One region of the Thermoanaerobacter kivui genome, then DNA from elsewhere that is predicted to be linked to it. Evidence: riboswitches for the same ligand, from Rfam matches in the RefSeq annotation. Region 1 holds a riboswitch; the other holds the start of a gene.
What was found. Region 1 has a riboswitch for cyclic di-GMP ahead of TKV_RS04055 (sigma 54-interacting transcriptional regulator). Riboswitches for the same ligand answer to the same signal wherever they lie in the genome.
Positions count from the first base shown of each region.

Region 2: it holds a riboswitch for cyclic di-GMP, as region 1 does, so the genes downstream of both, gspE (type II secretion system ATPase GspE) here and TKV_RS04055 (sigma 54-interacting transcriptional regulator) in region 1, are expected to answer to the same signal.

Region 1 covers NZ_CP009170.1:807,566-815,287, forward strand. Annotated here, with positions in the region: gene TKV_RS04045 (glycoside hydrolase family 65 protein) at 1-395, shown strand, start outside; gene TKV_RS04050 (S8 family serine peptidase) at 437-2,167, opposite strand; cyclic di-GMP riboswitch class I at 2,591-2,678, shown strand; gene TKV_RS04055 (sigma 54-interacting transcriptional regulator) at 2,741-4,054, shown strand; partial or broken gene TKV_RS04065 (IS607 family transposase) at 4,291-4,867, shown strand; gene TKV_RS04070 (IS200/IS605 family accessory protein TnpB-related protein) at 4,848-6,284, shown strand; gene TKV_RS04075 (cell wall hydrolase) at 6,433-7,041, shown strand; gene TKV_RS12305 (Mur ligase family protein) at 7,141-7,722, shown strand, end outside.
Region 2 covers NZ_CP009170.1:1,132,825-1,140,546, reverse strand. Annotated here, with positions in the region: gene TKV_RS05705 (type IV pilus modification PilV family protein) at 1-113, opposite strand, end outside; gene TKV_RS05700 (prepilin-type N-terminal cleavage/methylation domain-containing protein) at 124-582, opposite strand; gene TKV_RS05695 (prepilin peptidase) at 587-1,345, opposite strand; gene TKV_RS05690 (competence type IV pilus major pilin ComGC) at 1,424-1,801, opposite strand; gene TKV_RS05685 (type II secretion system F family protein) at 1,825-3,036, opposite strand; gene TKV_RS05680 (type IV pilus twitching motility protein PilT) at 3,047-4,096, opposite strand; gene gspE (type II secretion system ATPase GspE) at 4,102-5,778, opposite strand; cyclic di-GMP riboswitch class II at 5,794-5,878, opposite strand; gene aroE (shikimate dehydrogenase) at 5,882-6,736, opposite strand; gene TKV_RS05665 (YqeG family HAD IIIA-type phosphatase) at 6,720-7,226, opposite strand; gene sigK (RNA polymerase sporulation sigma factor SigK) at 7,290-7,722, opposite strand, start outside.

The sequences.
Region 1 (7,722 bases):
CTATATTTAGCATACTAGCCAATGAAATAGGATATACTGACAAAGCTTATAAATACTTTATGATGACTGCAAGAATGGATTTGGACGACTACAATGACAATGTTAAGGACGGAATTCACGCTGCTTCTATGGCAGGGACATGGAGCGCAGTTGTGAATGGTTTTGGTGGAATGAGGGTTTATACAAATGAACTGCATTTTGAGCCGAGATTGCCAAAAGAATGGAATTTGCTTTCTTTTAATGTGAGATACAAAGGGAGAAAAATAAATGTCAAATTAACCAAAGAAAATGTTGTGTTTGCATTATTAGAAGGAGAGCCTATAGAAATCTACTGCTTTGACGAAAAAATTTTACTTGAAAAAGGAGAAAATAAAGTAGAAAGTCGCAATAATTAAAGAAGTATAGAGCCAATCGGCACCATACTTCTTTAATTATTTTATATGTCGTTATTTGAAAGGGTGAGTGAACCGCCGCCCGTACTTAAATCAAGGTAATAATTTCCACTGCCTCTATATGAATATACTCTGATATAATAGGTTCCCGTTTGTGTTGGAGTATATGTTATTGTCTCCTGCCTTTGTGTTCCAGTGGAACTTTTAACAAGAGTACCAGTTGGGTCATAGAGATATATATCGAAATCAGGGTTATAGTTTGCCCAATCAGGTATTATGAAAGTTATTGCAATAGGGTATGATGTGTCTGTCACGTTAAATGTCCAAATGTCACTGTAACGAGACCCAGGGAGTGAATCTTTAGCATAATAGTGGTTTGGTACAGATATATTAGTTCCTGTGAAATTTCCAGCTGTTTTAATTGCTTCATATGCATCCAATCTTCCTGCACCATAGTCAATGTTTTTGCTTGGAGGTCCCCAACTTTTTGCAGTAGTCATTATTATGTTTTTTACATCAAGTGGTGCAAGGCTTATATTTGCATTGAGCATAAGGGCTACTGTACCTGCTACAAAAGGTGTTGCCATGCTTGTACCACTGTATGTCACATAACCATTTATAGAGTTTGCTTTTGCGGCGGTTATATTATATCCGGGTGCTGCAATGTCAGGTTTTATCCTTCCGTCAGCTGTGGGGCCACGGCTGGAGAAACTTGCAAGGTTAAATCCAAGTTCTCCTACATCCGCCATTGCTGCAACGGTTATGGCTTTTTCTGCTGCACCAGGTGATCCTATGGTGTACCTTGCAGGGCCTGAATTTCCAGCTGCAACTACTACTACAATTCCGCTATCTACGGCGCTGTTTACTGCTAATGAGGTAGAGTCAGTTCCATCAGAACTTGTAGAAGTGCCGAGGCTTAAATTTATAACTTTGATTCCGTATACATCTTTGTTTTGAACAGCCCAATCAATTCCTGCCGTTACAGTGCTCATACTTCCGCTTCCATTTGAATCGAGTACTTTTATTCCTACCAAAGCTGCACCAGGAGCAACACCTGTATAAAGGCTGTTCCCTGTCCCAGTGCCTGCCGCAATGCTTGCTACATGAGTTCCATGTCCATTATCATCGTAAGGGGTAGTTTTACCGTTTACAAAATCTTGCCATCCTATTATTTTGCCACCAGCAAGGTCAACATGGGATCCATCAATACCTGTATCAATAACTGCTATTACTATATCATTCTTGGAGTAAGAGGAAGGATTACCATCTTTGTCTCCAGTTACGCCAAAGTCACTTCTCGCTTTTGTAACGCCAAACCATTTTGTTGCAGTGTCTAATGTCGCATATACAGGCTCGTCATACTCAATTTGCTTTACTATATCTAATTTTGACAAAGCGTTTATTTGTCCTTTAGTTAAAGTAGCAGCAACTCCTGGAATAATTTTGTATTTATGCTTTATATTAAACTTTCCAATGGATTTAGAAATATTTAATAGTTCGTTATCATCTATGTTTTTGTTGAAGGTTATTATGACAGGGAATTCCGCACTGTCAGGCTTATCAGTAAGCTTTGCTTCCAGGTTATCAAAGATTTTGTTTTTGTTAGAATCTTGCATCAAAATTTTTTGAATTTGAGGCGAGTAATTTTTTGTTGGAGAGTCGCCAGATAAGTTTGTTAAGTTGGGCTGCGCTTTGACTAATACTCCACTTAGCGACATTAAAGCTACAATTAACACAAAAGCCAGTAAAGCTTTTAATGTTTGTCGGTTCTTCATTTTTTCTTCCTCCTTAAAAATTTAATATTTTTTAAAATTTAAGTCAGCCCTTCTAGTTGCTAAGTGAAACTTTGCTTTTCCTTATTCATCATCTCCTTTCTGTAACATTTTTCTACAATAAAACTTAAGCAACTTTTATGCCAGTTTATTGTATATAGACAAAACCTATAAAAGTTTTTGAAATGTATAATTTTTTATACACATTTTTATACATTTAAAAAAATAATGTAGTTGGTGCTAAAAATAAAACCATTATACTATAAAAATTTTCCAGTGTATAACGTTTTGCTTATATAAAAAAATTTGCAAAGAAAAGAATAGATTAATAATTTGACGAATTATGTAGAAAAAATCTTTTTTTAAAAAAGAAGGAAAATTTGTATTTGTATCGAAATAATAATATATGGGAAATTAAATAAATTTTGTCGAAAAAAGCAAACTCGTCGAAAGGCGGGGACGCAAAGCCACGGGTCTAATGCAATAGTTTTGCTATGATAGCCGGGCTGCCAACTATAATGTAGGAACTCCTGCCTTTGAGCGGGAGTTTTATTAATTGATAAAGTGGTGTGTCGTATGACTAACAAAGAGAAAATTTATAACATTATTTTGGAAAAAAGTGAAGATTTTAAAATTGAAGATTTTTTGATTGACAGAAAGGGTGGAATTACCACAGAAGAAATAGCAAAACTGTTAAAAATCGCACGGCCTAACGTGTCTTCAATTTTGAATCTTCTTGTAAAAGAAAAGAAAGTTGTGAAAATAATTTCAAAACCTGTGTATTATGTCGAAAAAAATAAATTAGAAAAGGTTTTAGGGGAAGAAGTCAAAGAAAAATTAATATTGGAAGAGTTGATTAATTTTGCGACTTTTAAAAAAGAAAAAAAGCTGTGTGCTTTTGAAGATATTGTTGGGTATAACGGTAGCATTAAAGAACAAATAGAACAAGCTAAGGCAGCAGTATTGTATCCTCCCTATGGACTTCATACTCTTATCATTGGACCACCTGGTTGTGGTAAGTCTTATTTAGCGGAAACCATGTATAAATTTAGCCTTCAACACGGTAGGAAAGGACCTTTTGAAGTGCTAAACTGCGCAGACTACTATAATAATCCTCAGCTTCTCATGTCACATTTATTTGGTCATGTTAAAGGAGCCTATACTGGAGCTGATGTAGATAAGATAGGATTAGTAGAAAAAGCTAATAAAGGGATATTATTTCTTGATGAAGTTCATAGATTACCTCCAGAGGGGCAAGAGATGCTATTTTACCTTATTGACAAGGGAGTATATCGGAGATTAGGGGATACTGTTGAAAGAACAGCTAATTTGATGATTATAGCAGCTACTACAGAGAAACCTGGTTCTTTTTTAAAAACTTTTATGAGAAGAATACCTGTCGTCATCCAACTCCCCTCTTTTGAGGAAAGGCCTCTTAATGAAAAGGTGGAAATATTGACAGGACTGTTTAAAGAAGAGGCGAAGCGCTTGAATTTGAATATCATTGTACATCCTGAAATAATTTCTACAATTTTGTCTATTAATTATGAAGGTAATATTGGAGAGTTGAAATCGTTTATTCAACAACTTTGTTCAAAAGCTTTTTTAAGGTATTATGGGTTAACAGCAAATTTACTAAAAATTGATTCAACTCTTTTACCTGAAGATTACTTATTAAAGTTGAGTGTGCATGCAATTTTTGATAAATTTTTAATCATTTCGTCTGATTTTAGAGAATGGAAAATAGATAAATATGATTTTTATGAGTTGATAGCGGCGAAATATCACGAATTAAAGAAAAGTGGTTTGGATGGAGCAGTGCTTAAAGAACAATTAAATAATTATATGAATAATTTCTTAAAAAACCTTTTGAACGGCAATTTTATCTAAAAGTGGAAAGGTTCTATAGATTAGTATATCTAAGAATATATCACTATAATATATCATTCTGGAGATATTTTTAATTAACGGAGAATTATCGGGAAATACGAAAGATGACAATATTGATAGAAGAGTTTATAATTGTAATCGAATTAACTCCTGCTATCGCGCAACAATAGAAAGGAGGTAGGTAACAGTTGAAGATAGTCATGCAAAGTGGTATAATTTTAATTGGGTGATAACAAATGTTACTAAGCATGCAAAAAGTAAAGGAAATGTACTCAATTAGTCGAAGAACACTTATAAACTGGGAAAAGGAAGGATTAATAACACCTGTGAGAACTCCAAAAGGCATCAGAAGGTATAAAAAAGAAGATATAGAGGAGTTATTAGGCATGCTGGAAGAAAAACCAAAACCTAAAGTGAGTGTCCACAAAGAAACAAGAAGAATATCTTAAGAATCAAATTAGAAGGCTTGAAGAATACGCTAATTCCAAAGGATGGCAGTATGAAGTCATACATGAGATAGCAAGTGGGGTAAATGAAAATAGAAGAGGCTTATTAAAGCTTTTGAACAAGATAAAAAGAGGAGAAGTTGAAAAAGTTGTAATAGAATATCCTGATAGACTAGCGAGATTTGGCTTTGAATATCTCAAATTTTTCATGGAAAGTTTTGGGGTAGAGCTTATAGTTTTAAACGGGAAAGAAAACGAAGAAGATACAAATAAAGAGCTAGCAGAAGACTTAATAGCAATAGTAACATCTTTCGCAGCAAGAATTTACGGGCAAAGGGGCAAAAAACATGATAGTGATACAGGCTAAACTCATTTTTCCAAATCAACAAGACAAACAAATAGTATTAGATCTTCTGAGAAGATGGTCATCCTGCGTAAGATACGCATACAAAAGGCTTCTAGAAGGTTATGATAGAAAAACATTAAAAAGAGACCTTCAGGGAATATTTGACTTAAACTCAAGATATGTAGATGATGCAATAATGAAAGCAAGGAGTACACTGGAATCTGCGAAAGAACTAGGTAAAAGTCCAAGAAAAGTCATTTTTGGCGGGAAAAAACTGTTTAGAAAACTTCAAAAACATCATTTAAATGGTAAAGCATATAAAAAATTAAAAATTAGGTGGCAGGAGAAAAGAAAAGGAAATCTCTATTCAAGAGGGGATAAAAGCAAAAAAGGAAATCTCAACACAAGAATAGAAGTAAGAAAAAACGGCACTTTCTTAAGGATAAATGTAGGGGAAAGAAAATATGTATACGCCAAAATAGAAGCAGGCTACAAAAAGAATAAAAAAAGAAAAGAACTCCTGCAGGAAATTGCCCAATCAAACATACCATACTCTGTAGAACTAAAACTCAAAAATGGCAGCATATGCGCCTATTTTGCCATTGAAGAAGAATATCCAGAAATAAAAATAACAAAAGAAAAAGGAATCATAGGAATAGATGTGAACGCATATCCGGACAACATATCATGGGCAGAGGTAGATGAAAAAGGAAATCTAATAAGCTATAGCAGTATACCGATGCCGGAACTTGCAAGCGGCAATTCAGATAAAAGAGAGTATTTCAGATGGCAGTATGCTCATGAGATAGTAAAGATAGCAAAAGAAAAAAGAAAAGCAATAGTAATTGAAAAATTAGACATAAAAAACAAAGGAGAAAAAGGAGACTTTTCAGGCAAAAAGTCAAGGAGAATAAGACATAACTTTAGCTACAAATCCCTTTTAAAAAAGATAAAAATTTTAGCAAAAAAGGAAGGGATAGAAGTAATAGAAGTCAATCCTTCTTACACCTCAATAATAGGCATGTTAAAATATGCGCCGCAGTACATGATAACAAAAGACATAGCAGCAGCTTACGTAATAGCAAGAAGAGGATTAGGCAGAGAAGAAAAGATACCAGACAATTATATAAAGTTTCTTAACGCACTAACTATAGATGAATTAGAAGAATTAAAAAAGCATGTAAAGAAAACAGTCAGGAACAAGCAGTTGAAGAAAAAACACTTAAAAGAGATAAAGAAAGCGGTAGAATTTCTACAAAGCCTTGAGAGTGAGCCAGGAAGGGTACTAAAACCTCTGGATGGAACAAGTTTTAGTGCCCATGATTTCTGGCAAGTTCTCAAGGTAGCGGTGGTAACTCCACTCTCCCCTGAGAAGGTGCCAAGAGACTTCTCTGCCCTAAAAAAGCTGTTAATTCAGGGCAAGTGGGGAGACCCATAAAGGCGCGAGTTCCTGCTTCTTGGGGCAGGGGCTATGGCTTTCCCAAAAACCGCCTGCTGGGGCTGGGAAAGTCTGAAGGGCGGACTACAAATACCCCAGCTACCAAACTGCACAGTCTTGCACAGTTTGGGTAACCAGGAAACTGATGATGAAGAATAAAATTTTGAAAATTGCTGTAGCATATTTAATGATATTTATAATGATATTTGGAGGAATTACTTCGGCGTACGCTTACGACAAAATCCACGTTGTTTCAAAAGGTGAATCGTTATATTTAATAGCTAAGTGGTATGGCAGTGATGTAAATAGCATAAAAGAGGCAAATGGGAATTGGAGCGACTTAATATATCCGGGTGAAAAATTGGTTGTGCCAGTAAATGAAAATAGCGCTTATTACAATTATTTTGTGGACAGGTATCTAATTGCAAAAATGATTTACGCTGAAGCTCGAGGAGAAAGCTTTGAAGGTCAGGTAGCTGTAGGTGCGGTGATTTTAAATAGAGTAAAAAGTGGTATTTTCCCTAACACTGTGGCAGGAGTTATATATCAGCCAGATGCTTTTGAATCTGTGGCAAACGGAGAATTTTTCAATCATGAACCTGACCTTACAGCTTTTAAAGCGGCAGATGCAGCTTTAGCCGGATGGGACCCAACAGGAGGAGCGTTGTATTTCTTCAATCCAGCTACTTCAACTTCTTGGTGGATATGGACAAGGACAATTACAAATGTAATCGGACACCACTGGTTTGGAATATAGGAAGGCATGATGCCTTCCTATATTTCATATAATTGGCATTATAATAATTAATGTTTAAGAAAACACTAAAAATAGCACTCAAAAATGGGAGCTGATCCTATGAAAAATATTCTAATCGGTGGCAGCAGAGGGAAAACCACAATTTCAAAATTTATATTCCATTGTGTTAATCCAAAAGAAGCTTATATACAAGAGTTTACGGAACAAAACAAAAAAGTTGACATTTTAATTATTTCTAATATTTGCGAGAAAGATGATTTTAAGAAATTAAAAAATTATGTTGCTAAGAATTTGGCTAACAACATCATAATTAATGCGGATGATAAAAATGTAAACAAGCTTTTTATGGAGGACATAAATTCCACTCTTATAACATGTGGCATGAATCCCAAGTCCTCTATCACTGCTTCTTCTATAGTATATGAAGAAGGCGGTTATAAGTTTAACTATTGTGTCCAAAGGTCTTTTTTTAATTTAAGAGGTGAATTGATAGAGCCCATGGAAATACCTGTTGAAATAAAAATGTATGGACAGTATAATATATATAACTCGTTGTTTGTAATAACCGTTTTATTGCTTTTAGGCTATGAAATTGAGGATATAAAAAATGCTATTAAGGGCTTTAAAAATGATGGCAATTTTGAAATACTGTACGATGGTAATTTTAAAGTGATGTTTCAC
Region 2 (7,722 bases), 330 kb from region 1:
ATAACAGATTGACTAAAAATGCCTAAAAGAGGTATTGCCACTACTGCAAACATAGCTATTGAGACAAGAACCTCTATTAAAGTCATGCCTCTATTATCTTTTAAAATCTTCATAAAATCACTCCTAATAGTTCTTCCCACTTATCATAATGCGCCCTGTTACCACTGCCACACTTATGTAAATTTCGCTTCCTTTATCATTTTTTAAAGTTATTGTACAAGCTCCAATAGGAGTTCCCATCTGATTAAAGTATATTTCTACTTTTCCGCCATCTTTTTTACTTATTTTAATTCCCTCAGGTAAATTTTTTATCTTAATATTTTCATTGTCATCTTTTCTCTTTATGTAATACCTCGTCTTAGTGTCATCGCTTTCAAAGAGCAATATTTCTCCCTCAAAAATACTTTTTTGCTGTATGTACCTTAAGTCATTTACAACCTCATGAGCAATAAGAGTAAGCCTTATATTTGACCTTGTCGTATCAAAAAAGTCAGTCGAAGGAATAACTATAAGAACTATAATGGACAAGATAGCCAAAACTGTTATAAGCTCTATTAAAGTTAATCCTTCTTCCTTTTTCATAAGCTTAGCCTCTTATAAATTTTATATAATAATTTAACATCTCATAGCCATACAAAATCGAGATGAGCCATGCAATGGAAATGTAGGGTGCAAAAGGTATGTAATCTTTTCTTCCTTTAATTTTCAAAGCTACTAATATAATGCCACCCAATGCTCCAATGATTACAGAAAGAAAAAGTACTAAAATTGTAAGCTTCCACCCTATAAAAAATCCAATTAAGGCCATAAGTTTTATGTCTCCTCCTCCCATCTCTCCTCCTGAAATTAAGGAGATGAGAAGGAGAATACCTCCACCTAAAATTAATCCTATTATGTAATCCATAAAGCCATAATTGGACATCAAAATTCTAAAAAATATTCCACCTATAAAACCGACTAAAATAATTTTATTTGGTATAATTTTGTGTTCTATATCAATAAAACTTACAGCTATCAAAATAGAAGACAGAAACATGTAAGAAAAAGCCTTAAAATCTAAACCAAATTTATAATAAATTATCAAAAACACAATTCCAGCCAATACTTCTACAATAGGATACCTTACTGAAATTTTTTCTCCACAATACCTACATCTTCCTTTAAGTAAAATATAACTCAATATGGGTATTAAATCAATAGTTTTTAATTCATGCCCACATTTAGGACAGTGAGAAGGAGGATAGACTATTGATTCTTTTCTAGGTATTCTATGTATCACCACATTTACAAAACTTCCTATAATTGTGCCGAATAAAAATATCAGTATGTAAAGTAGTATCTCCATAATGACCTCCTAAAAAAATATTAAGGAGGGCACAAAAATGTGCCCGACTCAAAGTTTTTTAGTTTATTAAATAAGTATTTATTGAGATTGAGTAGGATAAGTAGGATAATACTCTTTATCGCCAATTTTTACAGTGGCTTTTCCATTAGATGTCTCAAGTGTAAACTCTCCACCAGACGATGTTTTAGGAATTTTATTTAAATAACCTGTCTTTACTAATTCATCTAAACCACCAGAAACTGTGTCAACTCCCTTTTCTATCATATACCTTTCAGCTGCTTGACCTATAATTTGAGCATTTGCTATATCAGCATTCTCTTTCGCTTTTGACAATGAAGTTGTCACTCTTGGCACAGCAATTGCTGCCAGTATCCCTAAAATTGCAATAACAACAATCAATTCAATCAGTGTAAAACCTCTTTCATCCTTATTGAGTGCCTTTACAAACCATTCCATCCTTTTTCACCCCCTTTCCCATCTCATTGTCCTATGAAATTGTACAATTCAAAGAGTGGCATAATAATTGAGACAACTATAAATCCCACCACTGTCGCTAACATTACAATTATCAACGGTTCTAATAAAGTTGTCATCTGTGATACAGCTGTGTCCACTTCTCCGTCATAAAAATCCGCAGTCTTATTTAATATGCTGTCCAGAGAGCCCGAACTTTCTCCAACGCTGATCATCTGGATGACCATCGGCGGAAAAATACCAATTCTTTTTAGTGGCTCAGAAAGAGGTATGCCTTTTTTTACATCTTCCTGTGCTGCCCTTAACCCTTCTGCAACTACAGTATTCCCCACAACCCTTTCAACCACTTCCATCGCTTTAATAAGAGGTATACCTGCACTTATTAAGGTACCTAAAGTCCTTGTAAACCTTGATATCAAAACTTTTCTGTTTAATGGCCCAAAAATTGGCATGTTTATAAGCATTGTGTCATAAATTCGCCCTCCCTCTTTTGTCCTTAAAAACCTCGAAAGAGAAAAGGAAAATAATACAATCCCACCTATGTACAAATACCAATATTGAGATATAGAACTGCTTACAGCAAGAAGTATGCGTGTAGGAAGAGGTAACTCAACTCCAGCATTTTTAAACATACTTACAAAAACGGGAAGAACATTTGTCAAAAGAAAAATAACAACTAATACAGCTACTATAGAAACGATGACAGGATATGTCAAAGCAGACTTTACTTTTTGATCTAATTCATTTTCCTTTTCAAAGTGGTCTGCCATTTCATTCATTACTTTGTCAAGAGTACCGCTTACTTCCCCCACTTCTATCATATTGTACAAAAGCATAGGGAAAACATCCTCATGTTTTTTCATCGCATCAGACAAAGTTCTTCCTTTTTGAACTTCTTCATACACTTCACTTAAAGCTTTTTTTAACCTTTTGTTTTCCACCTGTTCCTTCATAGTGGCTAAAGAAGTTACAATAGGTATACCTGCATTTATTAAAGTTGCAAACTGCCTGCAAAAAACAGCAATATCTTTTATTTTAACCTTTTTAAAAGAAGCAAAATCCAATATGTCCTGTTTTACAACTTCTTCTTTGATGTCAATTATATAATAATTTTTTTGCTTTAAAACATCAATGCACTGAGCCTTTGAATCAACTTCCAAAGTCCCTGTAACGAGATTTCCTCCCATATCCCTTGCCCTATATGCATACAACGGCATATAATCACCTCTATATCATGCGAGAAAAATTCTCTTGGTCCACACAATAGGTCAATGCATCCTCCAAAGAAATAACTCCTCTTTTTAACAGATGTAAAATAGACATATCCATTGTCATCATTCCAAACTTGCTACCTGTTTGTACAGCAGATTGTATCTGGAAAGTTTTTCCTTCTCTTATGAGATTTCTTATCGCAGGAGTGGCAATCATAATTTCTGTTGCAACTACTCTACCGCTATTGTCTTTTTTTGGTATGAGCTGTTGAGAAATAATCCCCTCAAGCACGTTGGAAAGTTGTATTTTTATCTGCTGCTGTTGATGGGGAGGAAAAACATCAATAATCCTATCGATCGTCTTTACAGCTCCTATTGTGTGAAGAGTCGACAAAACAAGATGACCCGTCTCAGCAGCAGTTATAGCAATCTGAATCGTCTCTAAGTCTCTCATCTCTCCAACTAATATCACATCGGGGTCTTCCCTCAAAGCAGCCCTCAAAGCTGAAGCGTAAGATGCCGCATCATGCCCAATCTCTCTTTGATTTACTATGCTTTTGTTGTGTTTATGTAAATATTCTATAGGGTCTTCAAGAGTCAAAATGTGACAAGTCCTTTTAGAATTTATAAGGTCTACCATAGAAGCCAATGTAGTAGATTTACCACTGCCAGTAGGTCCTGTTACCAATATAAGCCCTCTCGCCTTCATGGCTAGGTCTTTAACTATTGGAGGAAGTCCCAGCTCTTCTATAGAAGGAATTCTCAACGCTACCGACCTTATCGCAAGGCTATAACTTCCTCTTTGCTTGTAAACATTTATTCTAAATCTTCCAAGCCCTGTCACAGAGTAGGATAAGTCTATATCGCCATTTTGCTCTAACCTATGTAATTGTTCACTTGTAAGCAAGTCTTTTACTATCTCTTCTGTCTGTTGAGAAGTAAAAGGTTCTCCCTCTAATTTTTCTAAATAACCATTAATTCTAAGCACTGGAGGTACTCCAACAGTTATGTGCAAATCTGAAGCTTTTCTCTCTACTACAAGCTTTAAAAGTTCTTTTGTGTTCATAGGCATCAGTCCTCGTACGTTAGTCTTAGCATTTCATCAATTGTAGTTTTGCCTTCTAAGACAAGTCTTTTGGCACTTTCCCTTAAAGTTTTCATTCCATTTTTTACTGCTTGTATGCCAATCACATCTGAAGAAGCCTTTTTGTTTATGAGCTCCTTTATATCAGAAGTAACTGTCATTATTTCATATATAGGAATTCTTCCCCTATATCCCGTTTTATTGCAAACAGCACAACCTCTTCCTTTATATAGGGTAAAGTCTTTGTCTTCTTCAATGCCAACAAGTTGTTTTTCTCTATCAGAAGCTTTATAGGAAGTTTTACAATTGTCACATATTCTTCTTGCTAATCTTTGAGCTATAACTCCCACCACAGCCGAAGACACAAGATACGGCTCTATCCCCATGTCTATAAGCCTTGTTATAGCTCCTGCCGCGTCATTTGTGTGCAAAGTTGACAGAACCAGGTGCCCTGTTATAGCAGAGCGAATGGCTATTTCTGCAGTCTCTGTGTCCCTGATTTCTCCAATCATTATGACATCGGGGTCCTGCCTCAAAATAGACCTCAAAGCAGTGGCAAAAGTAAGACCCGCCTTTTCATTGACTTGCACTTGATTTATTCCTTCTATTGAATACTCAACAGGGTCTTCAACAGTTATTATATTGATATTAGGCTTGTTAAGCTCTTTTAACATAGCATACAAAGTCGTAGTTTTCCCACTACCTGTTGGACCAGTCAAAAGCACAATGCCATTAGGTCTTTTTATCAATTTATCAAACAACATCAAGTCCTCTTCTTCAAAACCCAGCTGTTCTTTTGTCATGATGAAATTTTCCTTATCCAAAAGCCTTAACACCAATTTTTCGCCGAAAACTGTAGGCAAAGAAGAAACCCTTACATCTATGTTTCTTCCCCCTGACACAAATTCAAATCTTCCATCCTGTGGAAGTCTTCTCTCTGCAATATTCATGTTTGCCATAATTTTTACTCTTGTTACCACCGGACCGTGGGTACTTTTTATAGTCCTCATAGCTTCTGTCAATTGCCCATCTATCCTAAATCGAATGCGTAGGTCCTTTTCTGTAGGTTCAATGTGAATATCAGAAGCCCTGCTTTTTATAGCTTGCTCAATTATAGAATTCACAAGCCTTACAGCGGGAGCATTTTGCACCTCTTCAAGAATTTCGTTTGGCAGCTCACTTGCCGTTTCACTTTGAAATTCCTTTTTAAAATCTTGAACTGCTTTCTCTGCCTGTTCTCTTCCATAAATCCTATCTATAGCTTTTAAAATGCTGCTTTCAGAAGCAATCAAAGGCTTTACGTTTTGCTTTGTAATAATTTTCACATCGTCAATGGCAAAAATATTTAGAGGGTCTGCCATTGCCACTAATATACCATCTTCATCTTTTTTAATCGGGATGATAATGTACCTTTTGGCGACAGCTTCAGGAATTAATTTCGCCACATCTGGGTCAATGTAATATTTTTGCAAATCCACATGAGGGATACCTAACTGAAATTCAAGGGCTTCCAGTATTTGCTCTTCTGTAACATAACCTTGTTTTATGAGAACTTTTCCTAACTTTTCTCCTGTCTTGCTTTGTATTTCCATGGCATGTTTTAACTGTTCTTCAGTGATGAGACCCACTTCAACCAAAAGCTCACCCAGCTTTTTTTTAGCCATAAATATACCTCCCAAAAACAATAAAGCCGGTTGCACCACTGTATCCATGAGGCGTAAAGTGCCCATATATAGCCCCACTTCATCTACTTCTTTATAAAATATTCTACAAATTATGCGTAATTCCTTCTTTTAAATGCATGTATACTAAATCTTTTTCAAAAAAATTTCCCGTCCACAGCTTAAAAGAATGATTAGCCTGATTTATTAACATAGAAAACCCATTCGAATATTTTATTCCATTTCTTTTGGCGTATTTCAAAAAAGCAGTTTCAAAGGGATTATATATAAGGTCGTAAACAAATTTAGCCTTTGAAACTACCTTTTCACTGACTGGTGAATCCTCAACATTGGGATACATGCCTACACTTGTAGCATTAACAAGCATATCTATTTCTGACATTTCCTCCACCTCATTGATACTGCAATAATTACAATCAATCTTAAATTCTTTTTTAATGTACTCTGCCAAATCTTTAGCCTTATCTACATTTCTATTAGCAATTACCATTGAATTTATGCCGTTTAATGCAAGGGATACACACACCGCTTTAGAAGCCCCGCCTGCTCCTAAAATAACGGCTTTTCGCCCACTAATCGTCTCTTTCGCCTCTATTAAAGAATCTATAAAACCTTTTGCATCAGTGTTATAACCTTTTAGTATTCCTTCTTCATTAACCACAGTGTTGACTGCCCCGATTTTTAAAGCTTCTTCTGAAATGACATCTAAATATTTCATTATCCGCTCTTTGTGTGGAACAGTTACATTAAATCCTTTTATATTAAGAACTTTTACACCCTTTACCGCATCTTCAAGATTATCTGTCAAAACATCAAAAACCGTGTAAATGCAGTTTAAATCCAAGGACCTAAAAGCAAAATTATGTATTAAAGGAGACAAACTATGTTCTACAGGATGTCCTATAAGACCATATATTTTTGTCTTAGAATTGATCTCCATATTCCTCAATCCTTTTAAGAAAATGTCTTTCTGCTCTTCTCATAAGCCTCGTCCAGCCAAATTCCTCTTTAGACAAAGGCTTTACCAAAATGGTGTATAAACCTGCTCTTTTCCCTCCCAAAATATCAGTAAATATCTGATCTCCTATTAAAGCAGTTTCATTGGGTTTTGCGTTTAAAATCTTAAGAGCTTTTTTAAAGGCTCCTTTTCTTGGTTTGATAGCCCAGGCTATACCCGGTACGCCAATTTTTTCTCTAAATTCGTTTACTCGCCTTTCAGTGTTGTTTGAAATAAGACAAATTTTAAAGCCATTTTGCTTAAGCCTTTCAAACCATTCTATTGTTTTTTTATCAGGAAGCTTGCATTTGTACGGCACTAAAGTATTGTCTATATCAATAACAAGATTATTTATGCCTCTTTTCTTTAGCATATTCAAATCTATTTCATATACGCTTTCCACTATCATATCAGGAATCAACTTTTCATACATATGTTCACCTCATTTTGTTAAAATTATATAATAAAAAAAAATAAACTGTCAATACAAACAGTTTTACATGGAAAGCTCTTTAAAAAGCTTATTTAAAGCCTTCTTTTCAATCCTTGAGACATAGGAACGAGATATACCAAGCATCTTTGCTATTTCTCTTTGAGTCCTCACTTTCCCATTGTACAGACCATACCTCATTTCTATAATTAACCGTTCTCTATTTTTTAAAACGCTGTTCATTTTACTGTACAACTTTTTAATTTGAAGTTTTTTCTCCACTTGCTCTGATATTTCATCTTCCTCTGTGCCAAGTACATCCATCAAAGATATCTCATTGCCTTCTTTATCTACTCCAATAGGATCCTGTAAAAAAACCTCTCCTTTCATCTTTTTTTCCGTTCGTATAGACATAAGTATTTCGTTTTCTATACATCTGGCTGCATATGTGGCAAGATGTGTTCCTTTAGAAGAATCAAAGGTGGAAATTGCTTTTATA